Regions from separate parts of the Pseudofrankia sp. DC12 genome, predicted to be linked through region 2. Evidence: riboswitches for the same ligand, from Rfam matches in the RefSeq annotation. Region 2 holds a riboswitch; each other region holds the start of a gene.
The links. A riboswitch is a leader RNA that binds a small molecule or an ion and turns the genes downstream of it on or off. The one in region 2 is predicted to bind cyclic di-AMP.
Positions count from the first base shown of each region.

Region 1: another riboswitch for cyclic di-AMP. It lies ahead of FRADC12_RS15040 (C40 family peptidase); the one in region 2 lies ahead of FRADC12_RS15575 (peptidoglycan-binding protein).
Region 3: another riboswitch for cyclic di-AMP. It lies ahead of FRADC12_RS12265 (transglycosylase family protein); the one in region 2 lies ahead of FRADC12_RS15575 (peptidoglycan-binding protein).

Region 1 is NZ_KQ031391.1:3,776,838-3,787,133, reverse strand. It holds gene FRADC12_RS34355 (hypothetical protein) at 1-974, shown strand, start outside; cyclic di-AMP (ydaO/yuaA leader) riboswitch at 1,508-1,682, shown strand; gene FRADC12_RS15040 (C40 family peptidase) at 1,762-2,754, shown strand; gene FRADC12_RS15035 (PHB depolymerase family esterase) at 3,466-4,104, opposite strand; gene FRADC12_RS15030 (type 1 glutamine amidotransferase) at 4,227-4,952, opposite strand; gene FRADC12_RS15025 (Mur ligase family protein) at 5,552-6,853, opposite strand; gene FRADC12_RS15020 (tRNA adenosine deaminase-associated protein) at 7,286-7,780, shown strand; gene tadA (tRNA adenosine(34) deaminase TadA) at 7,919-8,482, shown strand; gene FRADC12_RS15010 (hypothetical protein) at 8,703-9,044, opposite strand; gene FRADC12_RS31355 (hypothetical protein) at 9,937-10,296, shown strand, end outside.
Region 2 is NZ_KQ031391.1:3,909,203-3,919,498, reverse strand. It holds gene FRADC12_RS15595 (amino acid transporter) at 330-2,384, shown strand; gene FRADC12_RS15590 (sensor histidine kinase) at 2,517-5,234, shown strand; gene FRADC12_RS15585 (response regulator) at 5,231-6,010, shown strand; gene FRADC12_RS28445 (type 2 periplasmic-binding domain-containing protein) at 6,024-6,407, opposite strand; cyclic di-AMP (ydaO/yuaA leader) riboswitch at 6,924-7,095, shown strand; gene FRADC12_RS15575 (peptidoglycan-binding protein) at 7,174-7,857, shown strand; gene FRADC12_RS15570 (DEAD/DEAH box helicase) at 8,127-10,296, opposite strand, start outside.
Region 3 is NZ_KQ031391.1:3,081,913-3,092,208, reverse strand. It holds gene FRADC12_RS12265 (transglycosylase family protein) at 460-1,275, opposite strand; cyclic di-AMP (ydaO/yuaA leader) riboswitch at 1,315-1,500, opposite strand; gene fbaA (class II fructose-bisphosphate aldolase) at 2,308-3,339, opposite strand; gene FRADC12_RS12255 (DedA family protein) at 3,752-4,447, shown strand; gene FRADC12_RS12250 (NAD-dependent epimerase/dehydratase family protein) at 4,753-5,988, shown strand; gene FRADC12_RS12245 (GNAT family N-acetyltransferase) at 6,114-6,650, shown strand; gene FRADC12_RS12240 (nucleotidyltransferase domain-containing protein) at 7,060-8,115, shown strand; gene FRADC12_RS12235 (hypothetical protein) at 8,120-8,851, opposite strand; gene FRADC12_RS12230 (MMPL family transporter) at 8,988-10,296, opposite strand, start outside.

The DNA.
Region 1 (10,296 bases), 130 kb from region 2:
ACGACGATCCCGCCTTCGGCGGCGCGGGCCCGGCGATCGGGCCTCGGCAGGCGTCGACCTCCAAAGGCCTCGGCCCCGGCGATGCCTCGCCACCCGCCGGTTTCGCCGTGAGAGACGAGGCCGGGTTCGCGGCAGGAGACAGGGCCGGTCTCGCGGTGAGGGACGAGGCGGGGTTCGCGGCACGCGACGAGGGCGCCGTCCCGGCCCGGGACGGCGCAGGGTTCGCGGTCGAGCAGGGCGTCGCGGTCGAGCACGGGTTCGCGGCCACGGACGGGTTCGCGGTCGAGCATGGCTTCGGTCCGGGTGACGCGTTCGCCGGGCCGGACGGCCACCAGCCCGAGAGCACGGCTGGCGCCGCGGCCGGATACGACCCCGTCGGACCGCCGGCCAGCGCCGGCCCGACGCCACCATCCTTCGCCGACTACTTCGGAGCCCTTATCCCGACCAGACCGCACCCGCTCGAGCAGGTGCCCGGCACGCCACCCCCTGGAGCGGAGCCGCCCTTCCCCCCGGGCCCGTACATCCCGGCGGTGCTGCAGTCCTCAACGGAACCGCAGGACCCGCTCGAGCAGAGGACCCCACCCGGCGGCTGGGAGGAGCAACGCTTCCCCGGGATCGGCCGGGGCGACATGCTGGAGCTCGCTGGCCGCCTCGAGCAGCTCGACCAGCTGCTGGACCGGCTGGAGGAGGCCAAGCGCCAGGCCGCCGACGCGAGCGAGCACCTGGTGCTCACCCGGCGCTGGCAAGAGGAGACGGTCCGCACCATCCAGGAGGAGCGCGCCCGGATGCGCCAGCGCCAGCACGCGCTCGACGAGCTCGCCGACCGGGCCAGAGCGGCGGTCGAGGCGATGCAGGCGATGCATCGGACGCTCCCCCGCGAGGTGCTGGAGCTGGCGATCGAGCTGCAGGTGCTCGACCGCGCCGGTTTCCTCACCCGGCGCGCCCCGCGCCAGCAGCCGGACGATCTGCCTTAGCGGCAACAAGGAGTCAGCCAAGGTGCGAGCCGCGCCCGGGCCATCGACGGTCGGTCGCCGGTCCGGCTGCGCTGGGCGACCAAGCCCGGCCATCCGTAGCGATTTAAGGACTTTCGTCCTTACGTTTGAGTCCTAGGGCCTTGCGCGGCAACCACATTTAGAGGGGTGCGCGTCTAGCCCTATAGGCCTACCCGGCATAGGGGGTGCACCTGTCACCACCTCCTCGAGGCCGGCTACGGAAAGTGTTCGCCCTGTGGCCTCTCGGGCCGATCATGACATCTTCGCGTAGTGTCGAGATTACCGGTAGTACCGACCATGGCGACCGCAAGGCCCGCTACCCAGGCAGACGGCACCACCAATAGCCGTCCGCGACCAGGGCAGTGACAGAGCGCCAAGCCGCCCGTGAACCGACGTTTCGTGAAAGACCAGACGTATCGGCGGTACCTGCGTTTACCGTCATCATCCACGTGGACTAGTCTTCTCCACGACGTCAGCCCAACCACCGGACCGAACGCCGAATCCTGCCCGCGGTCCCGGTGTCCCCTCCGAGTCGTCACCACGGGCAGGAGCGGGGGAACCACCCGTGCAAGACCGGCCGGCGTGAAAACGCTGGCCTTGGGGTGAAGCCCTTCGCGCGCCAGTCGCGCGGGGGCCGGGCAGCCCAGCCCGAACCCGACAGCTCACCTCGTAGGCGTACGGGAAGGACCAGCGAGACTTGTCTGCGCCCTCCGTTTGGGATACCGACGCCCGGCTCACTACCAGCCGAGGCCGTCACCGCGGCCTCTCCGTGGTCGCAAAGGCGAAGGGCCGGACCGCGGTTGCCGCGGCCACCACCGGCGCCATCGCGGTATCCGGCATCGCTCTTGCCGGCTGTTCCCCAGCCGCGGACCACGCAAACGACGCCTTCACCGGTGACGGCACCACCACGACCGGACTGAACCTCGCGAGCGCCCTCGGCGCCGGGGGGAGCAGCGGCAGCACGATGGTCCACCCGGTGAGCCTCGCCTCGACGCTCGCGTCCGCGGACGGCGGCACCGCGTCCGACCTGGCCGCCCCGACGCTTGCCTCCAAGGCCGACGTCGACCTGCACATCACGAACCCGAACGTGAACGTCTACGCGGACCAGGCGGTCGAGGTCGGCTTCCAGCTGACCAACAAGGACACCAACCAGCCGCTGGCCAACCAGCTGGTCAAGGTCCAGGTGAAGCTCCCTACGGGGTTCGCCACGTTCCTGCACCTGACGACGAACGGCAGCGGGTACACCTCGTACACCGCACGGGTCCTCACCACCACCCAGATCACAGCGGTGTTCGACGGCACCGACGCACTGCAGTCCGCCGTCTCGGACAACGTCGGCACGCTGAACGTCATGGCGAAGCCCGCCGTCTCGGCATCCCGGGGCATCACGGTCAACGCGCCGACGAATGGCGACCTGGGTTCGAAGGCCGTCTACCTGGCCTCGCTCCAGGCCGGTAAGCCCTACGTCTACGGGGCCAACGGGCCGGACTCGTTCGACTGCTCCAGCCTCGTCCAGTACGTCTACAGGCAGCTCGGCCGCAACCTGCCCCGGACGGCGGAAGCCCAGTACGAGGCCACGATCCACGTCGACCCGGCTCACAAGGAGATCGGCGACCTGATCTTCTTCGGGTCTCCGGGAAACATCTACCACATGGGCATCTACGCCGGCGACGGGAAGATGTGGGCAGCTCCGCACAGCGGTGACGTCGTCAAGCTCGAGGCTATCTACAGCACGACCTACTACGTCGGGCGCGTCCTGTAAGGACCTGGCCGCCGTCGGGCGGCCTGGTCGGCCGGTCCTCCGGCCGACGGCGCCAACCGGCGAGGTAGCCCGGCCCGATCGGCGACGGCCGATCGGGCTTGGCGAGCCCTACGTGGAATCACCCGTCGCGGTGGCCGGCCCTGCGGAAATCCGCGCGGCCACCCGGCGGGCGACTGGCCGTCCCACCCCGGGCTTGTCCCGGCGAGCTCCCCCAGACCAGTGTGTCGCGGCCTGACTCCGCGCGGAGCGTGCCCTGAGGGATCTCCCGCTGTCCGAAGCCGGGCAAGGGGATCCCGTCACGGCTCGGCCTCCCTCGGCCGGGCCGGGATCCACTCTGCGGACTTTGTGACCACCGGCTCGCCGGGGTCCGCCCTGGCGTCCGACCACTGTCTCCACCAGCGTGGCCCAGCCCCTTGCCACGCCCACAGCTCGTCCGTCGGCGCCAACGAGGGCTTCCCCCTCCCGCCCTCGATCTGACGCCCCCGGACGAACCGCCGGCCGATCCCCCTCGGCCCGGCGGCGGCCCGGCCGGTCCCCCCCGGATCCGGGCCAACCAGGCGGCGCCGCCCTTGCCGGGTCTTCCCCCCACCTGGCGGGGGCGGCGCCAGCCGACTCCTCGGCCGAGACCAGGCCCGCCGTCCGCCCTGCCGAGACCCCCCGCCCGGTGGGGCGGACGGCTTTCCGCCGCTCAGCAGCGGCGATCCCGGGCGCTCAGCGCCTCTTGTTCGAGGAGAAGGTCCACAACCGTGCGGACGCGTTCTTGTCCAGGGTGGCGACGCGTTCCCGGTCGGTCGGGACCTCGGTGTCGCAGTTCGGGCCCGGGTCGGGGTCGAACTGGCCGACGACACCGACCGCCGCGAACTGGGACGGGTTGGCGCAGGCCAGGGCGAGCGCCAGCCGTGCTCCCTCGCCCAGGCCCCAGATGTAGACGCGGCTCGCGTCGACCGATGTCCAGTCCTTGGACATGTAAGTGACGACGTCCTTCAGGTACTGGGCGTCGGCGCCGTTCGGGTCGACCTGCCACTGGCTCGCGACCGGCTCCGGGTAGACGAGCGCGAAGTGCTTGCGGTCCGCCAGCGTCGAGGCACCACTGTCCGTCTCGAACACCTTGGTCTTGGTGTTGTCGTCCGACAGGACGAGCACCAGCGGCACCTTGCTCTTCGACTTCTCCTTGGCGTGGATCAGCACCAGGCGCCCCTTGGACGCGTACTGGTCCGGGATCGCCTTCTCCTTCGTCTTCGCCGATCCGTTGCCGTGGGCGACGGTCCAGAGCACAGCGATCACGACGACAGCGATCACGGCTGTCTTGCTGTTCTTCTTCCACCACGCGGAGAGCGGATTCGCGGCCACGCCACCAAAGGAATCACACTAGGCACCGCCATGGCGCCGGTTTACACCACCAGCGTGGCCCCGGCCGTGCCTCCGTGTCATGAGGATGCCCACGTCACTGCCGGCCGAGGCCAGATCCTCGCTCAGGCGATCTCCAGGGCGCGCAGGCGCGCGGCACGCAGGGCGTCGACCTCGGGCGGCCCGGGCAGCGGCGGCAGCTCGCCGTGCACCCAGGACAGCAGCAGATCGGCGACAGCGGGGTTCTGCGCCAGCAGCGGGCCGTGCAGGTAGGTCCCGAGCACCGTGCCGTGGACCATCCCGTCGGTGCCCGCCGGGATGCCATTGCCCAGACCAACCCGGACCGTGCCGAACGGGACCCCACGCGCCCCCGGCAATGGCCTGGTCCGCCCACCGTGGTTCTCGTAGCCAAGCACGGTCGGCAGCCGCAGCGACGGGTCCGGCTCCACAACGATGTCGCCGACGGCCCGGGGCGGCACGGGAGCGTCCGGCGCCTCGAACGAGCGGCGAGTCTCGATGCCGAGCAGCCCGAGACCGTCGTAGATCTTCCCTCCGGCCGGGAAGGTCGTGCCGATCACCTGGTAGCCGGCGCAGACGGCGAGCACCGCCGCACCACCGCCGACGGCCCGGGCGATCGCGTTGTTGCGCCGCAGGCCCTCGGCCGCGAGCGTCTGCGGCTCGTCCTCGCCGCCACCCAACAGGTAGATGTCGCAGCCGGCCGGCACCGGCTCGCCGGCCGGCACACTGACGACCTCGGCCGCCATCCCGCGCCAGCGCAGCCGCTGGACGAGCACCGTCGCGTTGCCGCCGTCGCCGTACGTCCCGAGCAGCTCCGGGTAGATCAGCGCGATCCGGGTGGTCGACTCGCGGCTGCGAACCTGCCCACCCTGCGCGGAGAACTGCCCGGGCGACCCGTCCGCGACCGAGTCCTGGCGCCGCGCCGGCAGCCGGGCGGCGTCCGGCTGCGACCGGGCCGGCGGTGGCTCGAACAGGTGCGCGGCGGGGAGCTGAGGCGGCGCGTACCGCCGTGGCGGTCCGGCCGGCGGGACGCCTTGATCCTCCGGGTAGGTCGCTGGGGGGTTCACCTGGGCCTGGTAACGCGGCTCGGGTGGGTAAGACGAGCCGGGCGGAATCGCCCGGGCGGGCGACGACCCGGCCGGCGGCGGAAGCTCGCGCCGGGCTGGGACGCCGCGGACTGGCAGTCCCCGGGTCGAGTACGGCCCCGGCGGTAGCTCGTCCGGGTGCTGGTAGATCGGCCGGGCGTGCTCGAACGGGTCGGCGGCCGGCGCCGGCTGGCCGTACGGGCCTCTGCCTGGCGGGCCGTAACCCGGCTCAGGCTCGTAGCCGGGGTGCTCGCGGGCCCGCCGCTCGCGGCCGGGCTGGTCGGGCTCGCGGTGCTCGTCGTCCGGGCGCCGATTACGCGACCCGCGCGGCTCCGGCTGAAAAAGGCTCACCAGGCACCGCCTGGGGCGGGCGCCGCCGGCTCGGCGGGCGGGCGCGGCGCGGGCGTGGTCCGCACGAGCAGGTCACGGAAGGCGGTGTAGTTCGCGACGACGTCCAGCCGGGCGTCGCCGGCCGCGTCGGCGGCCTCTTCCGCGCTCGGGTGCACCGTGTGCCGGACGCCGGCGTAGGCCAGCCGGACGCTCATGTCTTCCTTCCGATCCCCGGTGACGAGAACCGGGCGGCCGGCCAGCCGCTCGAACGGCACGTCCCAGATCCAGGACGGGTCACGCCCGTCGGCGGTCTGTGAGTTGAAGTCGACGATCAGGCTGCGCGGCGGAGCGGAGTTGATCAGCTCCATCATCTCGACCCAGCCCGCCGGGTTCTTGGCCAGCAGCATCCGGGCCCGCGTTCCGGCCGAACCGAGCAGCACATCCTGATAGCGGCCCTGGACGTCCCCGAGGTCGGCCATCGCGGCCAGCGCGTCCTCGACGGGCACGCCGAACTCGCGGGCCGCCGCGGCCGCCATCGCCGCGTTGCCGAGGTTGACCCGGCCAGGCAGGCCGATCGACGCCCTGATCGTGTGGCCGAACCACATGATCTCGCCGGGACCGGTCACCGCGACGATCGGCTCCGGGCGCGCCAGCCCGCATTCCGACCACCAGCCGGACTCGTTGCGATGCAGCAGCCGCGCGCACTGCGGGCAGACCATCGCGTCCGCGGTCCAGTTCTGCCCGACCGAGACCCAGACCTGCTTCGACCAGGTCGCCGCCGCCCAGGTGACGAGCGGGTCGTCGACATTGGCGACGACCGTGCAGTCACCGAGCTCCGCGCCGAGCTCACGCCAGATCGCGGCGATCCGGCGGGTCTCGTTCGAGCGGTCCAGCTGGTCCCGGCTGATGTTGAGCAGCGCGACCACGCGGGGCCGGACCTGGCGGGCCACCTTGGGCAGCCAGATCTCGTCCACCTCGAGCGCGGCCGCCGCGTCGTAGGGCGGGCGGGCCAGCGCCGCGAGCACGCCCGGGGCCATGTTCGCGCCGCCGCTGTTCGACTTCACCGGGCCGAGCGTGCCCAGCGCCCTGGCGAGCAGGCGGGTGGTCGTGGTCTTGCCGTTGGTGGCGGACACACAGGCGACCGGCCTGCCGCTGCCGACCTCTTCGAGTGCGTGCGGCGAGACCTGCAGGGCGAGCTTGCCGCCGATCATCTCGCCGGATCCCTTGCCCAGCCGGCGGGAAGCCTCGGACGCCAGCCGCTCAACGGCGAGCGCCGCCTTCGTCCTCGTGGAGAGGCGGCGCGGCAACGGAGTCATCATGGCGATTTCTACAGTGCCACGCCGCCCTGGCGCCGTGGCGGCGACCCCGTGACCTGTCCGCGCTTGCCCCGCCTCGTCACCCGCCCGCTGGCGGCGGACGGGCCACCGACCACCATTCGACGGAAGATCACCTTCTCGCCGCCGGCCGGACATCGCGACGGCGCCCCCGGCCCGGCCCACCTCGCGCCCGCCGGCCTTCACATACACGGGGGAGCATCGCCGGCACCGGTCGGACGAGGCGGTCTCTGCTCCGGGCCACGGGCCGGGCGCGTTGGGCGGGCCTCGCGGCGGCGGGCTCCGGGTGACGCGGTGCGCCGGGCGAATGGGACGGCGCGAGAATCAGGATGCGGAGACACCGACCCCTCCGCGGCGAACGTCGTAGTGATCAAAAGTCTGAAGATTCACCAGCTTTGACGATGTGAGGACACCACGGTGAGCACCAAGGCCATCGCGATCGCGCGAGAGGACGACCGGTGGAGGGCATTCGACCTCGACCCCACCGAACTCGAGGACCTCGACGCGCTGACCGACGCGATGCGTGATCTCGGCGACGGCCTCGTCGTCGCCTTCGTCGAGGAGGACGACGAGTACCTGGCGATCATCAGGATCGACGAGGACACGTCCGACCCTCGGGTCTTCCTCTCCGACCGGCGGGTCCTCGGGACCTCCGGCCTGGCCAAGGCCCTGCTGGCCGACGCGCTGCCGCTGCCGGCGCCGCGCGGTGGGGACGACGACGAGGACGAAGACGAGGCCGTCATGCTGCACGCCCAGCCGATCGGGGATCTCGACCTGCTCGACGACCTCGGCACGACGGCGGAGGCGCTCGTCGCCTTGATCGCCGAGGAGGGCATGCTGCCCGGCGACGTCGTCGCCGCGATCAGCGAACGCGCGGGCGCGGGCGAGATCCTCGACGAGGTCCGCGGCTGACCGGGTGCGCGGCGAGCGGGTGCGCGGCGAGCGGGCGGCGAATCCGCCGGCTGCGGTCGGGATCACCCGGCGCAACCGCCACCGGCTCGCGTGACCGCGGGCTCGCCGCCTCGCGACGCCTGACCGGGTCCAGCGACCATGTCTGACGCGGCGGCAGAGCCCACGGCCGAGCGGGCCGAGCCGGTGCCGCAGGTTCGGCTCGCGGAGCCGGCGGGGCCCGCCCGTGACCTCGCGGCGATGCGGCTCGCGCTCGCCGAGGCCGCGCTGGCCACAGCCGGCGGCGACGTGCCCATTGGCGCCGTCGTGATCGGCGCGGATGGCGCCGTCCTCGGCCGGGGCCACAACATCAGGGAAGCCGCCGCCGACCCGACCGGGCACGCCGAGATCGTCGCCCTACGTGCCGCGGCGGCCGCCGTCGGCGAATGGCGCCTCACCGGTGCGACCCTGGTCGTCACGCTCGAACCGTGCACCATGTGCGCCGGCGCGCTCGTGCTCGCCCGGGTCGCCCGCCTCGTCTACGGCGCCATCGACGAGAAGGCCGGCGCCGTCGGCTCGCTGTGGGACGTCGTCCGCGACCGCCGCCTCAACCACCGCCCGGAGGTCATCACGGGCGTGGCCGCAACCGACTGCGCCGCTCTCCTGGACACCTTCTTCGCCACCCGCCGAGCCCCCCGACGCCCCCAGGCCACCACCGACCCGTAGCCAACCCCTCGCCAGGGCTCGCGGGCCCGGAGGCGCACCGGGTTCGGGGCTTCGCCCCGGGCGCTCGGGCAGACCCGTGCCGCGCCGGCCACCGGCCTTGGCTGGTTGAGTCATACCAGGTGGCTGTGGACCTGGGATCTTCCGAGCCACGGGGTATGAATGGGCTCGCCGTCGACGGCGGGTGCGGCGAGCATCCCTGGCTCACAATGGCTGCGGCCAGTCAGCCGGTGAGCACGAAATTGGGCAGGTACTCGACGGCAGCCTCGAACAGGCAGGCGAGCAGGAAGCACGCGATGCCAACCGCGATCCCGATCCAGCGTCTGCCGTGGACCGCGATGGCCGCTCCCGCCAGCGCGGGCAGGGCACCGAGCAGACCCACGTGCACGAAGAGACCCGGGTGTGTCCGGATCTCGACCGAGCCACCCCAGTCCGCGGTGAAGCGGCGATCGCGAGGCCAGGCCCAGCAGATCAGATAGCACGTCAAGAAGGCGCTCGAGACGTACGCCGCGACCGGCAGGATCTGCCTGACCTGACTCCACCTCGACGCGGACGCAAAGATCACGAGTCCTCCTCGCTCCACTACTCCCGCCAGGCGCACAGGGCCTGCGTAGGGAGCGCCGGGCCCGGAGTTCGCCTCCAACATTCTGGGCAGACCTGGCCGCGGTCCCAGCCACGGCCTTGACGCGTTCAGACATACCAAGTGGCTGCAGATCTGGAGTTTCCCCAGCCACAAACTATGAGTCAGTCAGCCAACCCGCCCAACAAAGAGGGCGGCATCAAACGCCACCCAGATACCCAGATGAGCAACACGGAACGCGAACGAGGCGGGTGTCAGGGGCGAAGCCCCTCGACACGGGAGATCCAGGGAGTCACCCCCCTTGGACAGACATCACGGCAACCGCGAAAGCGCCCCCCAGAAGGCGACGCTGAGCAGAAGAAACCAACCACAGAAGTTAGAACGATGAACGACACGAAGCGCGAACGCAGGACGCACCGATGAGCAACACGGAACGCGAACGAGGGGGGTGTCGGGGGGCGAAGCCCCCCGACACGGGGGTTCCAGGGGGTCGCCCCCCTGGGCAGACATCACGGCCCCCGGTGAAGCTGCCCCAAAGGGCAGCGAACAGCGGAGGCCGGCGCGGTGGAGGTGGGATTTGAACCCACGGAGGGGTTGCCCCCTCACACGCTTTCGAGGTCTGCCCAGCGTGGTCCGCCAGGGTTCGCCGTGGTCCCACTGTGGCTTTTGAGGCGCCCGAGCACGACGCCGACCGGGGGCGAACGTTGACGAACGAGACCAGGAGTGAGACCAGTGGACCGGGCAAGGGCCGTGCGTGGAGCCGCCCGCCTTGAGAGGGCGCACCCCGGCGCTCGACGAACTCAATACGCGGCTCCCGCGGCCCGTCGACCACCCACCCGGTGCGCGGATCTCATAGCAGATCCGCCATGATTGACCGATGGCATGGGAGTGGGTCTCACCCGTAGCAATCGCCACGGGAACGATCATCACGACGACCGTTACGGCGCTTCGGTCGCGCGGGGATCGCCGACATGCTGATGGCGTCGCCGCATCCGCCCGAGCAGACGCCGTCGCGGCTGCCGCCGCCGCCCGGGCGCACGCCAAAGAGACCGCCGCCGAAGAACTCAAACAGCGCCGAATCGAGCCGACCTACAGCCTCTTGTTGGAATGGCTAGGTCAGCAATGGCGGTGGGCTCGCGATATTCAACCAGTTTACAAGTTTGGCGAACAGTCCGAACCCGCACCGCCCGCCACCCAAGAGTTAAGCCAACGGCTCGAAGGCTCGCTGGTGCTGCAC
Region 2 (10,296 bases):
CCTCGGCGGTTCGGCAGCTTCGGCCTGGGCGCTCAGACTGCCGATGGAGGCACCGGTGACCACACGGCCGCGGTATCCTACGACCGCGCCGGACAATGCCTACCGGCACGCAGGCGGGTATGCCGAGCTGGTCGGACGAGCATGGGTCCGCTGGCGGGAAGATTCCGGTGAACGGTAATCCGTACTCGGTCGGACCCGGACAGCACAACGTAGACGGGACGCCCCTGTTCCCGGACTGCAATGGTGAGCTGGGTGGTCCGGCATCATCTGACGCACCCGGACAGCCTCAGCCAGCCGACGGCCGCGTCGGCTCGATCGAAACAACCGACGTGCCGCGGCCCGCGCCACCCCCGGAACGGCGCCACCAGCCGAGCGGGCCCGTCGGACCGAGCAGAAACGGTCGCTACCGACACGGCCTCCGGGCCTGGCTGCTCCAGGGCCTGGCGGAGCAGTCGCAGTGGCACGCCGGCCCGCACACCCAGGCGCCGGCCGAGGCACACCGGATGCACCGGTGGTGGCGGGTCATGTGCCTGACCGGGGTCGACTACTTCTCGACGCTGGGCTACCAACCGGGCATCGCGGTCCTCGCCGCCGGCGCGGTCAGCCCGGTGGCGACGCTCGTCCTGATCGTGCTGACCCTGGTCGGCGCGCTACCGGTCTACCGGCGGGTGGCGCACGAGAGCCCGCACGGCGAGGGCTCGATCGCGATGCTCGAGCATTTCCTGCCCTGGTGGGCCGGCAAACTGCTTGTGCTCGCGCTGCTTGGGTTCGCCGCCACCGACTTCGTCATCACGATGACCCTGTCGGCCGCGGACGCATCGGCGCACATCGTCGAGAATCCGTACACGCCGGCCGTGCTGCACGGCGAGTCGATGCTGATCACACTGCTCCTGCTGGCGCTGCTGGGAGCGGTGTTCCTGCGCGGCTTCACCGAGGCTGTCGGCCTCGCCGTCGTGCTGGTGGTCGTGTACCTGTCGTTGAACGCAGTGGTGATGGTCGCCGCATTCACGAAGGTCGTGGGCGAACCGCACGTCATCAACGACTGGCATCGACTTCTGGTTGCCGAACATCCCAATCCGTTCCTGCTGGTTGGGTTCGCGCTGATCGTGTTCCCCAAGCTCGCGCTCGGCATGTCCGGCTTCGAGACCGGCGTCGCCGTCATGCCGCTGATCCGGGGCGATGCGACCGACACCGAAGCGCACCCTCACGGCCGTATCCGGGGCGCCCGGCGCCTGCTCACGACGGCTGCCGTGATCATGAGCTGCTTCCTGCTGGCCAGCAGCCTGGTGACGGTCTGGCTGATCCCGGAGCAGGACTTCCAGAGCGGAGGGCCTGCCAACGGGCGCGCGCTGGCGTACCTAGCCCACGAGTTGCTCGGTAAGGCGTTCGGCACCGCCTATGACGTCAGCACCATCACGATCCTCTGGTTCGCGGGCGCCTCGGCGATGGCCGGGCTGCTCAACCTCGTCCCTCGCTACCTACCCAGGTACGGCATGGCTCCCCGGTGGACCAGGGCGGTTCGCCCGCTCGTCCTCGTCTTCGTCGGCATCGGCTTCCTGATCACCTGGGTCTTCGACGCGAGTGTGGACAAGCAGGGCGGCGCCTACGCGACCGGCGTGCTCGTCCTGATCACTTCGGCCTCGCTCGCGGTGACGCTGTCCGGAATGCGCCGCAAGGCCGACGGGCGACGCTCGACCAAACGGCTCGTCACGTTCGGCCTGATCACGGCCGTTTTCATCTACACGACGATCGCCAACGTCTTCGAGCGGCCGGACGGTCTGATCATTGCGTCGATCTTCATCATCGTGATCGTCGCTGTCTCGTTCATCTCCCGGGCGGTCCGGGCGTTCGAGCTGCGGGTCACCGAAGTCCGCGCCGATCTAGCCGCAACGCAGTTCATCGCCGACGTGGCGGCAGCTAGTCGGCGCGGTGGCATAGGGGACGGGGAGCCCGTCGACCTGCGACTGGTGGCCAACGAGCCCGACACCGGCGAGGCGGCGGAGTACCGCGGCAAGGAGGCGCAGATCCGGCGGGACGCGCACATCCCGGCCGGAGACCCGCTGCTGTTCGTCGAGGTGGCGATCACCGACGCGTCCGAGTTCGAGTGTGCCCTCGACGTCGCCGGCCTCGACCAGCACGGCTATCGCGTCCTGCGCCTGACCAGCACCTCGGTGCCCAACGCGATCGCCGCGCTCCTGCTCTACGTACGGGACATCACCGGCACCCATCCGCACATCTACTTCGAGTGGACGGAAGGGAACCCGTTCACGAACCTGATCCGGTTCCTGATCTTCGGCGTCGGTGAGGTCGCCCCGATCACCCGCGAGGTGCTCCGCGAGGCCGAGCCCGATCGTTCCCGCCGCCCCGCCGTCCACGTCGGCTGAACGGCGCTCCACACCCACCCGCGAACGCGCCGGCCCGCCGAGACCGGTCCGAGAACAGGCCGGCTCCTGGAAGGCCCGGCCGGGAACACTGAGAACAGCACACTACGACGATCAGACAGGACCGGACCGCGCATGACCTCCGACGCCGTCGACGTGCCGCGGCGAGGCCGGCTGCGGATCTACCTGGGCGCCGCCCCCGGCGTCGGCAAGACCTACGCGATGCTCTCCGAGGGTCATCGCCGGGCCGGACGCGGCACCGACACCGTGATCGGCCTGGTCGAGACGCACGGCCGCCACCTCACCGCCGAGATGATCGGCGAGTTCGAGATCGTCCCGCGGCGGACCTTCTCGCATCGCGGCGCCCGGTTCACGGAGATGGACGTCGACGCTGTACTCAACCGCAAGCCCGCCCTCGCGCTCGTCGACGAGTACGCGCACTCGAACGTCCCCGGTTCCCGCAACCCCAAGCGATGGCAGGACGTCGAGGAGCTGCTCGCCGCCGGCATCGATGTCGTGACGACACTGAACATCCAGCACCTGGAGTCGCTCAACGACGTCGTCAGCACGATCACCGGGGTGCCGCAGCGGGAGACCATCCCCGACGCGGTCGTCCGGGCCGCCGACCAGGTAGAGCTCGTCGACATGGCCCCGGAGGCACTGCGCCGCAGGATGGCGCACGGAAACGTGTACGCGGCCGACAAGGTCGACGCCGCGCTGGCCAACTACTTCCGGGTCGGCAACCTGACTGCGCTGCGTGAGCTGGCGCTGCTCTGGGTCGCCGGCAAGGTCGAGGACCAGCTCGACCGCTACCGGGTCGACCATGGCATCACCGACACGTGGGAGGCCCGCGAGCGGGTCGTCGTCGCGATCACGGGCGGGCCGGAGGGCGACACGCTGATCCGCCGGGCGGCCCGGATCGCGGCCCGCTCCACCGGAGGCAGCGACCTGCTCGCCGTGCACGTCAGCCGGCCGGACGGCCTGGTCACCGGTGCGGACCCGGCGGCGCTGGCCCGGCAGCGCACGCTCGTGGAGAGCCTCGGCGGCAGCTACCACCTGGTCCTCGGCGACAACGTCCCGAAGGCGCTGCTGGACTTCGCCCGGGCCGAGAACGCCACCCAGCTGGTGCTGGGCGCGAGCCGGCGTGGCCGGTTCGCGCAGCTGGTCAGCCGGGGCGTCGGCGTCACGACGACCGCCCGTTCCGGCTCGATCGACGTGCATCTCGTCACCCACGAGGAGTCCAGCGCCGGCGGACGACCATCGCGCCCATCAGCCGAGGACGTCCCGAAAACGGGTGCGAGTTGGGTGTTCGGCGCTGGGCGCGGCCGAGGGCGCGCGTCGTCGCTGACACTGGCGGCTGGCCGGCAGCTCGCCGGGTTCGCCCTCGCCGGCGCCGCTCTGGCGCTGCTCACCGTGTTGGCGGCCTCGGGCCGCACGGAGGTCAACCTGACCTCGGACACCCTGCTCTACCTGCTGGTTGTCGTCGTGGCGGCGTTCGTCGGCGGCATCTGGCCGGCGCTGGCGACCGCGGTCGCCGCCTCGTTGCTGTTGAACTTCTACTTCACCCCGCCGCTGCACACCTGGACGATCGACGACCGCAACAACGCGTTCGCGCTCGCGGCGTTCGTCGCGGTCGCCATCGCCGTAAGCCGGGTCGTCGACCTCGCCCGGCGCCGTTCGGTGCAGGCCGCCCGGGCCAGCGCCGAAGCGGAGGCCCTCGCGACGCTCGCCGGCACCGTCCTGCGCAGCGAGCATCCACTGCCGGCGATCCTCGAACGGGTCCGTGAGGGGTTCGGGATGACGTCGGTAACTCTGCTTACAGCCAGCTCCGGCGGCGACGTCTCTGGTAACGGGACCTCTGGCGGCACCGCTGGTGGCGGGGTCCCGAGCCCGCCACCCGGCCCAGGCCGGGACCGGTGGGAGGTCGTGGCCAACGTCGGTCCGAAACCATCCGAACACCCCTCTGACGGCGACGTCGAGGTGCCGGCCGGCCGGTTCACGCTGGTTCTACGCGGCCGGCCGCTGCCCGCGGCGGACCGTCGGCTTCTCGCCGGGTTCGCCGCGCAGGCGGCGACTGCCGCCGAACGGCTCCGGCTGGCCCAGGAGGCCGCCTCCGTGAAGCCACTCGCCGAGGCGGACCGGGTCCGTTCCGCCTTGCTGGCCGCGGTCAGCCACGACCTGCGTACCCCGTTGGCCGCGGCCAAGGCGGCTGTCACCGGCCTGCGGGCCGAGGATGTGGTGTGGTCACCGGAAGAACGGGCCGAACTGGTCGCTACCGCCGACGAGTCACTCGACCGGCTCACGACGCTGGTCGAGAACCTGCTCGACATGAGTCGTCTTCAGGCCGGGGTGTTGTCCGTATTTCCACGGGCGGTCCACGTCGAGGACGTCGTGGCGCTCGCACTTGACTGTCTGGGGCCGGACGCGACCGGAGTGCGCATCCAGGTCAGCGCGGACCCGGAGGTTCCGGCGATGCGCGCCGATCCGGTCCTCCTGGAGCGCGTGATCGCGAACGTGGTCGCCAATGCGATTCGCTTCTCCCCGACGGGGTCGCCGCCGCTCGTCAGCGCAAGCACGCTCGGTGACCGGGTGCAGATCCGCGTCGTCGACCGCGGCCCCGGGGTACCCAAGACGGACCGCGACGCGATCTTCCAGCCGTTCCAGCGGCTCGGCGACCGCGACAACACGGTCGGCACCGGCCTCGGGCTCGCGCTCTCCCGCGGCCTCACCGAGGCGATGGGCGGGACCCTCACCCCCGAGGACACCCCCGGAGGAGGCCTCACGATGGTCGTCGAGCTTCCGGCCGACAACGGCGGAACCGGCGAGATGACGACGTCGGAAAGGCCGCGATGACTCGGGTTCTGATCGTCGACGACGAGCCGCAGATCCTGCGGGCGATGCGGATCAATCTGCGTGCACGCGGCTACGACGTGGTCGTCGCGGATACCGGCGCCACCGCGCTCGCCGCCGCCGCCGCGACCCGTCCCGACATCGTGATCCTCGATCTCGGCCTGCCCGACCTGGACGGCGTCGACGTGATCCACGGCCTGCGTGGCTGGACACGGGTGCCGATCGTCGTGCTGTCGGGCCGCGCGGACAGTCGGGACAAGGTCGGCGCCCTGGACGCCGGAGCCGACGACTACATCACCAAGCCGTTCGGCATCGACGAGCTGCTCGCGCGGCTGCGCGCGGTCGCTCGCCGCACCGGCGAGCAGTCGGCGAGCCCCATCGTCCAGTTCGGCCGCGTGACCGTCGATCTGTCCGCCCACCGTGTCACACGGGCAGCCGCGCCGGTATCCAGCCCCAACGGCAAGACAGCGCCAACCGACGGCGAACCACCAGGCAGCGCGGCAGCAGACGGCCAGGGGGACGATTTCGCCAATGAGTCAGTGGAGGAGATCCATCTGACGAAGACCGAGTGGGGCCTGCTCAAGGTTCTCCTCAGCCACCCGGGCAAGCTCGTCTCCCAACGCCAACTGCTCACCGAAGTCTGGGGCGCCAACTACGGTTCCGAGACCCACTACCTGCGCACCTACCTGAACCGCCTTCGGCAGAAGCTAGAGGAGGACCCGGCCCGTCCCCGGCACCTGCTCACTGATCCGGGCATGGGCTACCGCTTCCAGCCCTGATCGAGGGATCCAGTCAGTGCTGGGCGCACAGCGTGGTCATCAGGTTCCTGGCGTGGTCGATGCACCGAGTGAAGCTGCCAGCGCGAAGCAGGTTCTTCGCCGAGTCGAGAGTCGTGTACTCGAGGAAGGCCGACAGCAGGCTGTCCCCGGCCGGGTTGCCATACGTGTAGAAGTACTCGACCTCCCAGAACGCGTAGTCGCCGCGTTCGACGGTGCTCAGGTCCGCCACCCAGCCGCCGAGCCTGACCTCGTTGACCTTCGCGTAGGTGGCCGCCGCCCCGCGTTCGGCGTAGCCGATCGCGCCGGGGCGGACCTGGGCGACGGTGAGGTCGTGGACCACGGTCGACTGATTCACCACCAGCGAGAAGACGACCCCCGCCACCGCACCATAGGGCACGTTCAAGAATCCGTCGCAATCATCGGTTCGCGTGCACCGCGCGTGCGCCCGCCCTTCCGGACACGCGGCAAAGGGACACCGTCCAAAAGTCGGCCCCTCGGCGGTGATCGCCGCGCAACGTGGCGGCCACCACGCTCACGACGGGACGCAAACGGCCGCCACCGAGGGTTGAGCAACCGGAGCGTAACGAGCGCCTACCTCACGCCCAGCACCAGGCCGGCCGCGCCGGCGAAAGACCTCCCTGTCCATCGCGGCCGCCTGGAGCCATTGCGCGACAACGGTTTGCAGAACAACAGCCCCCTGTTCCCGCATTTTCGCGCAGAACACCGTGACCCTCGTCACAGCTCACAGCTGGCACACACCTGGCTCCAAGGTATTGCACGGAGCGTGACAGATCCGCCGTACAGAAGCCCAGGTCAGCGGCTTGTTGGTACGTCGAGTAGTTGGTTACGGTTGCTCCGCTCGCAACAAAGCACCGTTTCGGACGCCGAGTTCTGCCCCCGTTCCGGTGCCCCCTCCTAGAGATCGCCAGGGCAGAAGTGGGGGAACCAGGTTCCTCCGGGACCGCGCCTAGCGCGTGCCCTTGGGGTTAAGCCAGCCATTTCCCGAGCGTCATCGGAAGAATGGCTGACCGGGCTTCCCGGCCCGAACCCGACAGCTAACTCCACAGGCGTGCGGGAAAGATTCTTCCAGAATGCTCAAGGGCCGTCACCGCAAGAAGTCCAATGCTCGTCGCCGCGGTTCCGCGATTGTCGCCGCAGGTGTCATGAGTGCCACAGCCGGCGCCGCCATCTTCACCGGCGTCGCTCCCGCCAGCGCAGCCAGCAGCAGCATCATCTCCGACGCGCAGATCGCCGCCTACGCGCACGGCGCCGGCCTCGACAGCTGCCGCGGTGTCGCGCTCTCGACCTGGGTCGCGATCGCGCTCGCCGAGTCCGGCGGTAACACCTACGCCCACGCCACCGGCATCGAGGACTCCCGCGGCCTCTGGCAGATCAACATGTGGGCCCACAGCAGCTGGGTCGGCAGCCGCAACCTCTACGACCCGGCGACCAACGCCTGGGCCGCGACCCAGGTCTGCAAGGGCTCCGGCCCGGGCGCCTGGAGCACCTACACGAACGGCGCGTACCGCTCCTACCTGTCACGTGGCTACGCCGCCGCGAACGCGGTCGGCAGCGGAACCGTCTCGGCCGCACCGGTATCCCTGGCCAAGGTGGCCCCCGCCGTGCCGGCAAGCGCCTGGTACCTGTCGCAGGCGGCGAACCACAGCTCCTACCTGGACGCGGTCCGACAGCTGCAGGCGAAGCTGTCCGGCCTCGGCTACACGATCGCGGTCGACGGCTACTTCGGCCCGCAGACCGACGGGGTCGTGCGCGCCTACCAGGCCAGCCATGGCCTTCCGGCCGACGGTGTCGTCGGACCGCAGACCCACGGAGCGCTGTTCGGCTAGTTCGGACCAGGCCCACCTCGGGCCGTCACGCGCTGGCGGCCGGTCCCCCAGCCGGCGGGCGAGCGACCCAGCCAGCCGGCGCCCGAGCACTACCAGAGCACTCCCACGCGCCGTCCCCGCGAGGCGTGGGAGCAGAACCGCCCCGGCCACCCTCCTGTCACGGCCGGGGCGGTTCGCCATTCTCGGGCCGGCACCGCTTCACGGGAAACTCCGACGGAGCAACGCCGGGCCGACGGGCCTGACCATCCGCGTGGGCTTGGCCCGGGCCGTCAGAGCTGGCCGATGGCGGTGACGGTGAGGGCGGCGGCGCCGATCTCGTCGGACTCGGCGAGATCGACCTCGGCGCTGATACCCCAGTCGTGGTCACCGGCAGGATCGTCGAAGATCTGGCGGAGCAGCCAAGCGCCGGGCTGCGTCGCCGTGTCCACGATGAGCATCTTCGGGCCGCGGGCATCGGCGCCGGTACCGATCTCATCATGCTCGACGAAATACGGCGTGAGCGCGTCCTCCCAGGCATCGGCGTCCCATCCGGCCCCGCCGTCGAGCTCGCCGAGCTCGTACCAGCGGCGCAGCGCCGCGAGCTCGACCCTGCGGAACATCGCGTTCCGCACGAGCACCCGGAAGGCGCGGACGTTCCTGGTGACGGCCGGTGGTTTGTCGCCGAGCCGATCACCATGCTCGATGGCGGCCGCCTCGGCCAGGTTGGCCGCGTTCGGGTTGCGCAGCCGCTCCCACTCGTCGAGCAGGCTGGAGTCGACCTGACGGACCAGCTCGCCGAGCCATTCGATCAGATCGGACAGTTCCTCGGTACGGGCCGTGTCGGGCACGGTCTGGCGCAGCGCCTTGTAGGCGTCGGCCAGATAGCGCAGCAGCAGCCCTTCCGAGCGGGCGAGACCGTAGAAGCTGATGTACTCGGCGAACGTCATCGCCCGCTCGTACATGTCCCGGACCACCGACTTCGGGGCCAGCTCATAGTCGTCGACCCAGGGTGCGCCCTGCCGGTAGATCTCCAGCGCCGCGGTCAGCAGCTCGTCGAGCGGCTTCGGGTGGGTGACCTCCTGCAAGGCCTCCATCCGGTCGTCGTAGTCCAGGCCCTCGGCCTTCATCGCCGCGACCGCCTCGCCGCGCGCCTTGAACTGCTGGGCCGACAGCACCTGCCGCGGGTTGTCCAGGATCGACTCGATCACGGACAGAACGTCGAGCGGATAGTCCGGCGCCTCCCGGTCGAGCAGGTCGAGCGCGCCGAGCGCGAACGGCGACAGCGGCTGGTTCAGCGCGAAGTCGAACTGCAGGTCGCCGGTGAGCCGGATCGTGCGCCCCGTCGCGTCCGGCTTCTCAAGCTTCTCCACGACGCCGGCCGCGAGCAGGGCACGGTAGATCGCGATCGCCCGCCGGATGTGCCTGCGCTGCGCGGACCGGTCCTCGTCGTTGTCCGTGAGCAGGTGGCGCATCGCGGTGAACGCGTCGCCAGGCCGCGAGATGACGTTCAGCAGCATCGAATGGGTGACGACGAAATGGGACGTCAGCGGCTCCGGCTCGGCGGAGATGAGCCGCTCGTAGGTCGGCTGCGCCCAGCCGACCTGGCCCTCGGGCGGCTTCCTGCGGACGACCTTGCGGCGCTTCTTCGGGTCGTCACCGGCCTTCGCCAGCGCCTTCTCGTTCTCGATCACGTGCTCGGGCGCCTGCACGACGACGTAGCCGGCCGTGTCGTACCCGGCCCGGCCGGCCCGGCCGGCGATCTGGTGGAACTCCCGGGCGGTCAGGATGCGGTTGCGGGTCCCGTCGTACTTCGACAGCGACGTGAACATGACCGTGCGGATCGGCACGTTGATCCCGACGCCCAGCGTGTCGGTCCCGCAGATGACTTTCAGCAGCCCGGCCTGGGCGAGCACCTCGACGAGTCGGCGGTATTTCGGCAGCATCCCGGCGTGGTGCACCCCGATCCCGTGGCGGACGAGCCGGGACAGTGTCTTGCCGAACCCCGAGCTGAACCGGAAGCCGCCGATCGCCGCCGCGATCTGCTCTTTCTCGACTTTCGTCGCGACGTTGATGCTGGTCAGCGCCTGGGCACGTTCCAGCGCCGAGGCCTGGGTGAAGTGCACGATGTAGACCGGTGCCTGGTGTGTGGAGAGGAGTTCCTCGATGGTCTCCTGCAGCGACGTCATGACGTACTGGAAGTAGAGCGGCACCGGCCGGTCCGCGGAGCGGACGACCGCGGTCGGATTACCGGTGCGGCGGGTCAGGTCGCGCTCGAACCGGGCGACATCCCCGAGCGTCGCCGACATCAGCACGAACTGGGCCTGCGGCAGTTCGACAAGCGGCACCTGCCAGGCCCAGCCGCGGCCCGGGTCGGCATAGAAATGGAACTCGTCCATCACGACCTGGCCGACATCGGCGTCAGCGCCCGCGCGCAGCGCCAGGTTCGCGAGGATCTCCGCC
Region 3 (10,296 bases), 830 kb from region 2:
GACGGCGTACATGCGGGTGGGGCAGGATTCGGCGTCCGCCCGCACGACTCGCCCAGGACAGACGAGTAGCTCCGGACTGTAGCGAGTCGGGCGTCAAGCCCGCAAACCGGGCTCCTCTTGACATCGGGAGCCGGCCGGGTCATGAGCCGTGAACCGGGGCCGTCCGTTGCGGCGGACGGCCCCGGTTCACGGATGGTCCGGCGACCCTGGCCGGAGCGGGAGCAGGGCTGTGGCCGCCCCGCCTCCGGCTGGCCGCCGGCTGGGTGGGGATCGGCCGGATCCCGGCCTGACGAAGGCCCACGACCGGTTGGGGGGCCGGTCGGGCGAGTGGGCTCCGCGCTGCCGGTGCCTCGGCCTCTGGCGCCGTGCCGGACCGGGCGGGGACCTCGCCGCCGGACCTCGGAGCGGGCAAGGGGCCGGCTGTCCGGGCCGGGTCAGGCGGGCGAGGGTGTACCGGGGCTAGGCGAAGGTCGCGGCCCAGGTCCGCGGGCCGACGACGCCGTCGACGGCCAGGCCCTTCGCGGCCTGCAGCTGCCGGGCCGCGGCCGCGGACACCGGGCCGTAGTGGCCGTCGGCGGCGAGCGGGTAGCCGATCGCGTTCATCCGCTCCTGCCAGTGGGCGACGTCGGCGCGGTACTGGCCGACGAGAGCCGTCGTGAACGGCAGCTGGGCCGTCGTCGACGTGATCGCCTGAGCGACGAGAGGAGTTCTGGCCGCCGACCGGGAGGCCTGGGGCACGTCGGACGCGCTGGCTCCCGGAGCGAGCTGGTCCGCGCCCATACCGCGGCCACAGAGCGGCCACTGGCCAAATCCAGAACGTTGCGCCAACCGCAGCGCGGCCTCGTCCTGAACCGCCGTTGGCGCGTCACTCGGCAGTCCTGAATATCCCAGGCTCGCCCAGGTCCCGGCCGAGAACTGGTACGCGCCGTAGTAACCGTTGCCGGTATTGACGGAATAGTTTCCGCCGGACTCGCACTGGCGAAGCTGCGCCCACGTTGAAGAGGCGCTGGCGGGTGTGGCCACGGCAATTGCGCCGCCTACTGCCGCCACGATTACCGGCACCGCGGCGATGCCTTGGCGTATCCGGCGGGTTGGGTGTGCCAATGCCCGTCGGGGATCCTTGCGGATCGGCGGGGCCGAACGGTGTGGCCGGTCTGTGCCATCGCCTCCGTGGGAGGGCGCCGGCCGGTGGTGCCTCGTGCTGGTGTCTCGCACGCTTGCGTTGCCGGCTGGTACGCGGCAGGCCTTCGACGGGGCGCAGTGCCCGCCGGACATGGGATGTCGGCCAGGGTTACGTGCTTCGGACATGGGTGATTGCCCTTTCCCCACGCCTGCGAGGTGAGCTGTCGGGTTCGGGCTGGGAAGAGAATGGCCCGGCCGAATGACGTGTCCTTTTGTGTCCTCGAAAGCGCCTGGAACGCGCGCTCTCGACGACTGCGGAAGTCAGTCGGCTTCACCCCTAGGACGCCCTGGTGGGCTGGGCCCAGGCGCGGCACTCATGTGGCCGCGCGGGCGGATGCCCGATTCTTCCAGGATCTCTGGGTACGGCGTCCGGAGTCGGTTCCCCCGTTCCTGCCACTGGGTTCAAAACACATCGGGGCGGGGGCAGGATTCGGCGTGCCGCCCGATGGGTGCCTGACCTGTCGCCTGGCACGGCGAAGACCATAACCACATTCCTCGGCGTGGCGACAAGCATTGAATAGGACACGTGAAAAAGGACACACCCGCGTGTCGGTGCTTGAGGCCGGTCTCTGGCGGTGTTAACGCGCGCGTACGCGCGCTCATCTATTCCTATCGGGGCTGCCAACGGTGTGTCGGCGCCCGGAGCGGAACATCGGGGACCTGCTGAATTCGTCCCGGAACGACCTGGATGGACCGGGATCGCGGGGCACCTCACAACTGCGTGGTCCGCTCGTCGCGCCGGGAAAACAAACCTACGACTCTGCCGCCCGACACGTCCGTTCGGCGCGCCGGTGGCCGAATTGCGATCCTGGGCACATCCGCACCGAACATCCCGGTCCGTACGGCAGGTAGTTGTCTGATTGCGCGCTGCTGAGCGGCGACCTGGCCGAACGACCCCGTCCGGCGGGCGCGTGGCTCGTTGGTGGTCCATCGCCGTGGCTCGCAGTGGTCTGGCCCGAGACTGTCAGTGAAGTGTCCTTAGACACATCGGGGCCGCCCCGAAGGGCGGCCCCGATGACGAAGGTCCGGCGCGGTGCCGAGCCGGCGGCCAGCCCGGTCCTGGCCGGGCCGTGGCGACGGGCTGGCCGGGCCGCGGTGGCGGTCTGGCCGGGCCGCGGTGGCGGGCTAGCCGATCGCGGTGCCGGCGGACCGGAGGTCCTCGCACGCCTGGAGCACGCGCTTGGCCATGTTGGCCTCGGCGGCCTTGCCCCAGGTGCGCGGGTCATAGGTCTTCTTGATGCCGACCTCACCGTCGACCTTCAGTACGCCGTCGTAGTTCTTCAGCATGTGGTCGGCGACCGGCCGGGTGAAGGCGTACTGGGCGTCGGTGTCCACATTCATCTTGACCACGCCGTAGTCGAGTGCCTCGCGGATCTCGGACAGGTCCGAGCCGGAACCGCCGTGGAAGACCAGATCGAACGGCTTCGCCTCGCCAGCCAGACCCAGCTTGCCGGCCACGTACTGCTGGCCGTCACGCAGGATCGCCGGGCGCAGCTTGACGTTGCCGGGCTTGTAGACGCCGTGGACGTTGCCGAAGGTGGCCGCCATCATGTAGCGCCCCTTCTCGCCGGTGCCGAGCACCTCGGCGGTGCGCCACATGTCCTCGGGGGTCGTGTAGAGCTTCTCGTCGATCGCGCCGACGACGCCGTCCTCCTCGCCGCCGACGACGCCGATCTCGAGCTCCAGGATGATGTTCGCGGCGTTGCAGTCCGCGAGCAGCTCCTCGGCGAGCTTGAGGTTCTCCTCCAGCGGCACGGCGGAGCCGTCCCACATGTGCGACTGGAACAGCGGGTCGCGGCCGGCCTTGACCCGTTCCCGCGAGATGGCGACGAGCGGGCGCATGTAGGTGTCGAGCTTGTCCGCCGGGCAGTGGTCGGTGTGCAGGGCGATCTGTACCGGATAGGCCTTCGCGACGTGGTGGGCGAACTCGGCCAGCGCCTCGGCGCCCAGCACCATGTTCTTGATCGTCGGCCCGGACAGGTACTCCGCACCACCCGTGGACACCTGGATGATGCCGTCGCTGCCGGCGTCGGCGAAGCCGCGAAGCGCCGCGTTGAGGGTCTGGGACGAGGTGACGTTGATGGCGGGGTAGGCGAAGGCACCCGCCTTCGCCCGGTCGAGCATCTCGGCGTAGACGTCTGGTGTGGCGATGGGCATCGAAAGCTCCTGTCAAAAGGCGTCGGGCCACCGAGGGGAACGGGCGCGGCAGGCACGCCGAGTGCGCGCCGTCCGCCCACCTGGCCGCGACAGGCCGGCGAAAAGGGCGTGAACCGGGACGAGGCCGTGCGCGCCGCGGGCAGGTGTTGCGCGAAGGGTATGACGTGCGGGCTGCCCGAGGGAGCCCGTTGCCACCCACATCGTGCGTGCCACTCCCGCGTAAGCCCGGAGCCCGGCGGGCGAGTCGCCAGCGGAATGCCGAACGTCGGCCGAAGGAGACATGTCGGCGGAGCCGCCGTGACATGTCGGCGGAGCCGCCGTGACATGTCGGCGGAGCCGAACGGGCATGTCAGTCGAGATGCTGGGGACGTCGCTGACGGTCGCCGGCGCATGGGGACGGCAGACTGAAGGTATGGATGTCCACCATCTATCCGGCCTGACCCTGTATCTCACCGTCTTCGCGATCGTGTTTGTCGAGAGCGGCGTGCCGATCGGGTTCTGGCTCCCGGGAGACGCGATGCTGTTCGCTACCGGGCTGATGGCGGCAGATCCCGCCCACCGGATCTCCTTGCCGGTCCTCGCGGCGGGGGTGACCGTGATGGCCATCGCGGGGGTCTGCCTCGGCTACGTCACCGGGCGCCGGCTCGGGCGCCCCTGGCTGGAGCGGCGGCACCTGAAGGTGCTCGGACGCACAGAGACCTTCTTCGACCGGTTCGGTCCGGTCACGCTGATCGCCGCCCGGTTCGTGCCGTGGGCACGCACCTTCGCCCCGATCCTGGCCGGCGCGGTCCGGATGCCGCCGGCCCGGTTCCTGGCCGCGGCCGCGGTGGGCGCGCTGATCTGGGGCACCGGCATCCCCGCGCTCGGGTACGCGGCGTCGTCCGTCCCCGGCCTCAAGGACGCGACCGGGTGGCTCGCGCCCGCGGTCGTCGTACTGTCTGTCGCCGCAGGCGTGCCCGGCGAGTTGCTGCGCCGCCGGGCCCGTCGGCGCGCCCGGGCGGCGGCCGACTTCGCCGTCACCGTGCCGGCCGACCCCGCTCCCTGGTCCGCCGGATCCGGGCCGGACGACTCGGCGGCGTTCGCCGGCAGCGAGCAGGGCCGGGCCTGACCGCTCCGGACGGTGCCATTGCGCGTCGCGCCAGCGGCGGCGCGGCTCGCCTGGATCGGCGCGCGGCTTCGGCCGGTCTCCGTCCGATCCGCCCTGGATTGGTGGATTACGGGCTGAGTCGGGTGACCGTGGTGCGCCGGGTGGTCGCCGTGGCGGAGATCGAGGTGTGCTGTGATGCTGCAAGCAGGAACGGGGGCTGCTTGCATGCGGAGACTGGTGTAGCCCGCGTGAGGGTGGGTCGGGCCGGTGCCCGGTCCGGGCCCGCGCGGCCTGGCGGCGCTGGCAGGTGATCAGGAGGGCTGACGTTGGCTCGGGTCGTGGTGACTGGCGCCGCGGGGTTCGTCGGCGGCGCGATCGTCCACGCCCTGCGCGGGCGCGGGGACGACGTCGTCGCGCTCGACGTGGCCCGCGGCCCCGGCGTGCACACCGCGGACGTGAGCCGGCCGGGGGATTGGGAGAAGGAGCTCGTCGGCGCCGATCTGGTGGTGCACGCGGCCGCCGTCGGGATGGGTGGGGTCGGTGAGCTGCCGCCGATCCGGGCCGGCCGGCCGGCCGGCGCGTCCCGGGTGCCGGCCGCCCAGATGCGCCAGGTGCTGCTCGGCGGTACGGCGACCGTTCTGGACGCCGCCGCCCGTGGCGGCGCCAGGCGGGTGATCCATCTCTCCTGCGTCTCCGCGCTCGGGCCCGACCTCGCCGACGGCGTCGACGAGACCGCGCCGGTGGGCCTGACCGGCGATCCGCGAGCCGACATGCTGGCCGCTGCCGAGCAGGCCGTGGGCGCCGCGACCGCGTCCGGGCTGCCCGCGACGATCCTGCGGCTGGGCGACGCCTACGGGCCGCGGGCCGGCCGGTGGACGGTCTGGCCGGTGCTGCTGCTGCGCGCGGGCCGGTTCGTCCTGCTCGACGGCGGCACCGGGTGGCTGAACCCCGTGCACATCGACGACGTCGTCGCCGCGGCGATCGCCGCCGCCGGCAGCGAGGCCGCCGTCGGCGAGGTGCTGCACGTGACCGGGCCCGCCCCGGCGACCGTCGCCGAGTTCGTCGGCTGTTACAGCCGGATGCTCGAGCTGCCAGTCCCGCGTTCGGTGCCGGCCCGGGTGTACGGCGCGCTGGACGACGCGGCGCACGCGGTCGGCCGGCTGCGCGGCCGGGTCGAGTCCCGTAGGGCGTCCGGCGAGTCCGAGCCGGCCCGCGGCGGCCGGCCCGGCTCCGGCGGCGAGACCGATCGGGCCGCCGTGCCGGCGGTGGGGGCGGCCGAGCACCCGGACGCGACGGGGCCGTCGACCGGGGCTGTCGCGCTCGGGCTGGTCCGCGGGATCGGAGCCCGGCTGGCGGCCGGGGTCGACCCGCACCAGCGGATGGACCTCGGCCCGCTTGCCGTCGCGGACGTCACGAGGACCGGCCGCCTGGCTGGCGACCGGATCACCGAGGCGACCGGCTGGCGGCCGCGCGTCGACCTCGCCGACGGGATGAGCCGGACCGAGACGTGGTTGCGCGACCGCGGCCTGCTCGGCGTCAACGAGCCGTCCCGGACGCGTTGACCGGCGCGCAGGGTCGACGGCTGTCCACACCTCTTTCTCTGCGGTGCCGCGCGGCCCTCTCCGCGGGCCTGCGCGACCGGATCGTCCGCCGATCGACCGGTCGGGTTCCGTGCTGACGGTGACTCATGGCTGACGACGGACCGACGTTGACCACGCCGCGGCTGCAGGCGCTACCGGTCACGCTGTGGAACGCGGGCTACGTGGCCGAGGAGCTGGCCCGCCAGGTGGCGCTGGCCTCCCGGCCGCTGCCGGGGCTCGGCGTCGGTGGCCTGTTCGCCGGCCCGGACGCGCGTGGGACGGCCGAGCCAGCGGCCCTGCGCCGCGAGCTTCGCCACCGGGCCAGCGCCGGTCGCTCGACACCCACCTGGGTGGTCCGCGACCACGACGGCGGCCCGGTGGGGTTGCTGGGCGCGGACGCCCAGGCCCGACGGGCCGCGGTCGCGGTCGTGATCGACGCGGCCGAGCGGCGGCGCGGCTACGGGGCCGAGATCATCCGTGCGCTGGCCAGCTGGCTGGAGAGCTCTCGCCTCGCGCTGGTGGAGACCCGGCTGCGTACCGACGACCTGGCTGCCGAGCGCCTCGCGCGGGCCACGTCCTTCGAGCCGACGCGGGTGGTGATCGTCGCTGGCTGGCGCGTCTGGTGCCGGCCGCCGCCGCGTTGACGGACAGCCACGACTCACCGAGGGTGACAGTTGGCCAGAGGGGTCCGTATCGGGCCCGCCGCCACTTAGCTAGAACAGAACGTTAGGTGCAATGCTGGTTCTGTCATACTCGCAGGTTGGCCCGCAGCCTTCGGGTGGCGCCTTTGGATGCGGGGCGTGCTGGCCGCTGCTAGGTTGTCGGGAGGCCGACACCGCTTGAGGCTCCGTTTCGACGCCGATGTGTATCTTCTGGTCGCCCGTAGGGTGCCCTGACTGTTCATTCGGTTACGGCTTGGGGCACCATGGGGAATGATGTCGCGGCGGGAGATGACACCCACCATCTCCGGTCCCGGTATCCGCGTCGGTTGGGGACCGGCGTGTGTCCGGGAGGGGAGCCCGACGGTCGGCGCGCTGCGCCGGGGAGGTGCACATGAGCGTCGATACCCCACGCCCGGTCTCGGCCGCGACGCCGCCTGCTGAGGTCACCTACGACCACCTGATCATCCCGCCGCACTGGCGGCGGCCCGAGGACTCGGTGGCCGGCGCCCCGAACCCGCTTTTCCCGTCGGTGGACGGCCCGGCGCACCCGGCGTCTGGCCCGTACCCGATGACGGGCCCGTTGCTCGTCGGCACGACGGCCCGCGCCTTCGTCAAGCTCGACGACATCATCCGGCTGTCCGCCGAGGACAAGGCCGTGATCGACGCGCGGCGCGACGAGGCCGAGCGGGCGCTGCGGGCGATCTTCCCGCCCCGGTGCGCCCTGCCGCTCGTCGGCGTCGCCACGATCGGCTCCGCCGGGCGCGACACGATGATCCGGCCGCTCGACGAGGTCGACATCTTCGCGGTGTTCAGCGCCGCGAACAGCGCCTGGAAGCGGTTCCGCTGGGACTCCCGCGACCTGCTGCTGTGCGTGCGGAACGCGATCGGTGGCGACCGGGTCCAGACGATCGGCACCCGCGGGCAGGCGCTGCGGGTCGTCTACGACACCCCGCCGGACGTCCACCTCGTCCCGGCCTTCGACCACCCGCGCGCGGGCTACGTGATGCCCGACCGGATCGGCGGCTGGCTGCCGACCCGGCCCGAGCGTCACGCCAGCTGGACCGAGGACCTCGGCCCCCGGGTGATCTCAGCGGTCCGGCTGCTGAAGGCGTGGAACCGGGTGTGCGGCAGCCGTCTGCGCTCGTTCCACATCGAGGCGCTGGCCGGGACGGTGCTGGCCGGCCGCGGCCTGAACCCCCGGCAGGCGCTGGCGACCGTGTTCCGGCACATGGACGAGGTCGGCCTCTCGATGACCGACCCCGCGGACGTCGGCGGCGACCTGTCGACCTACCTGCGGCCTGACGACCTCGGCGCACTCGGCGAGTCGGTCCGGATGGCCCGCGCCTACTCGGAGAAGGCCGTTGCCGCCGAGGGTGACGGCCGCCACGAGGAGGCCGTGGCCCTCTGGGCCACCATCTTCGGCCCCGAGTTCCCCACCTTCGGCTAACCCGTCACTGGCTCTTCAGCTTGGCGGCGAGCTGCGCGCTGACGGCCGAGACGAGGGTCTCGTCCGGGGGGCGGCTGGCCGAGAAGAAGGCCACCTCGTTCTCGACCCGGCCCGCGCCGAGGAAGACCACGTCGAGGTAGACGCTCGTCCTGACCCCGGACGAGGTGACCTGGCCGGTGTAGGCGACCCGGGCCAGTGCGCCCGCGGGAACCTGGGCGGTCCGCCAGGTGAGGCTCGCGATCGTGTCGTCCTGGCTGCCCCCCGAACCCGCGGACTGCCCCATCAGCTTCTTGATGCAGCCGTCCAGGCGCGGGTCCGTGAGTTCCTTGAGGTGGGCCGCTCGCTGGGCAGGTGTGACGATCTCCGCGTTGGAGTCCACCGAGGTGATCCGGTCCTGGCTCGTCAGCGTCGGCCCAGTCGCCACCGCCGAGGGTGCGCCGACGTTCTGGCCCATGCAGCCGTCGATGTCCAGGAAGATCGCTTTGTCGTGGCTGGTCGGGTCCCCGGCGCCGGCGGACGACTGGTCCACCGTGAAGGCGGCGGTCTCGGGACCCTGTGTGTAGACGTAGTCCATCGGGTCCAGCTTCGCCGCCGACACGCTGGCCTGGGACGGCGCCGTCGAGTCGGCCTTGGGGTCGTCCCCGGTCGAACAGCCGGCGAGCGCGGCCGAGACCGCCAGCGCGACGGCCGTCACGGTCGCGCGGGCCCTGCGGGAGGTGACGCGGGTTGACAGCATGATCAGTCGACAGTCCTTGTTCCGCGAGGGAATCCGGACGATCCGGACAGCTTGGACGACGACCATAGCGGTGTAGATAGTTCGCGTTCAACGAGCCTGTGCCGGGGTGCGTGGTTGTCGGTGCATCGATCCGGGCCTAGGGGACGTCCTCCGAGACGACGACTTCCGGCGTCACGAGGTCGATGGGCGGGGTCAGGGGCCGGCTCAGGCGGCTGGGCCACCACATGGTGCGGCCGAGGTCCAGGGCCAGCGCCGGCACCAGGACCGAGCGGACGACCAGCGTGTCCAGCAGCACCCCGAAGGCGACCAGGAAGCCGATCTCGGCGAGCTGCACCAGCGGGAAGATGAACAGCACCGAGAACGTCGCCGCCAGCACCACCCCGGCCGAAGTGATCACTCCGCCGGTGACGGCGAGGCCGCGCAGCACGCCGGTGCGGGCGTCGGTGTGCGTCGCCTCCTCGCGCACGCGCGTCATCAGGAAGATGTTGTAGTCGACGCCGAGCGCCACCAGGAAGATGAAGCCGAACAGTGGCAGCGACGGGTCGGCGCCGGCGAAATGGAAGACCCCTCGGAAAACCAGCGCCGACACCCCGAGCGATGCCAGGAACGACAGCACCACGGTGAGGATCAGCACCAGTGGCGCGACCGCCGCGCGCAGCAGCAGGCCGAGGATCACCAGCACGACGGCGAGCACCAGCGGGATGACGAGCCGCCGGTCGCGCATCGCGGCGCGGGCGATGTCGTGGTTCACCGCCGTCGTCCCGCCGACCAGCGCCTCGGCACCCGGCACGGCGCGGACCCTGGCCCGCAGCCGGTCGATCGTCGCGGCGGTCGCGGCGCTGTCCGGGTTGTCGCGCAGGACGACCAGGAACTGGGTGAGCCCTTCGCCGGTGCCGTCGACGACCGCGGTGGCGACCCCCGGAGTCGCGTTGATCGCCCGGCCGAGCTCGGCCGCCTTGTCGCTGGAGCCGATCACGAACGTGGGGGCGCTCGCGCCCGGTGGGAAGTGGGCCGCGATGCGCGCTTCGCCGGTGATCGAGTCGATCGGCTTGCGGAACGCCCCGCGGTCGGTGAGACCGATGTGGAACGTGACGATGCCGATCGTGAGGCCGGCGAGGACCGCGCTGGTGACGAGCCAGATCAGCCGGGGCCGGCGGGCGATCGTCAGCCCGGCCCGGGCCCAGGCGCCGACGACGTCCGGGCTGCCGGCGTCCTCGAGGCTCGTGGTGACGGCCGGCGCTGCGATCCGGGGGATGGCCGGCCAGAACAGCCGCCGGCCGCAGATCACCAGCAGCGCGGGGAGCAGCGTCCCCATGGTGACGAACGCCACGGCGATGCCGACCGCGCCGACCGGTCCGAGCCCACGGTCGGAGTTCAGCTCACCGAGCAGCAGGCACAGCAGGCTGAGGACGACGGTGCCGGCCGAGGCCAGGACCGCGGGGCCG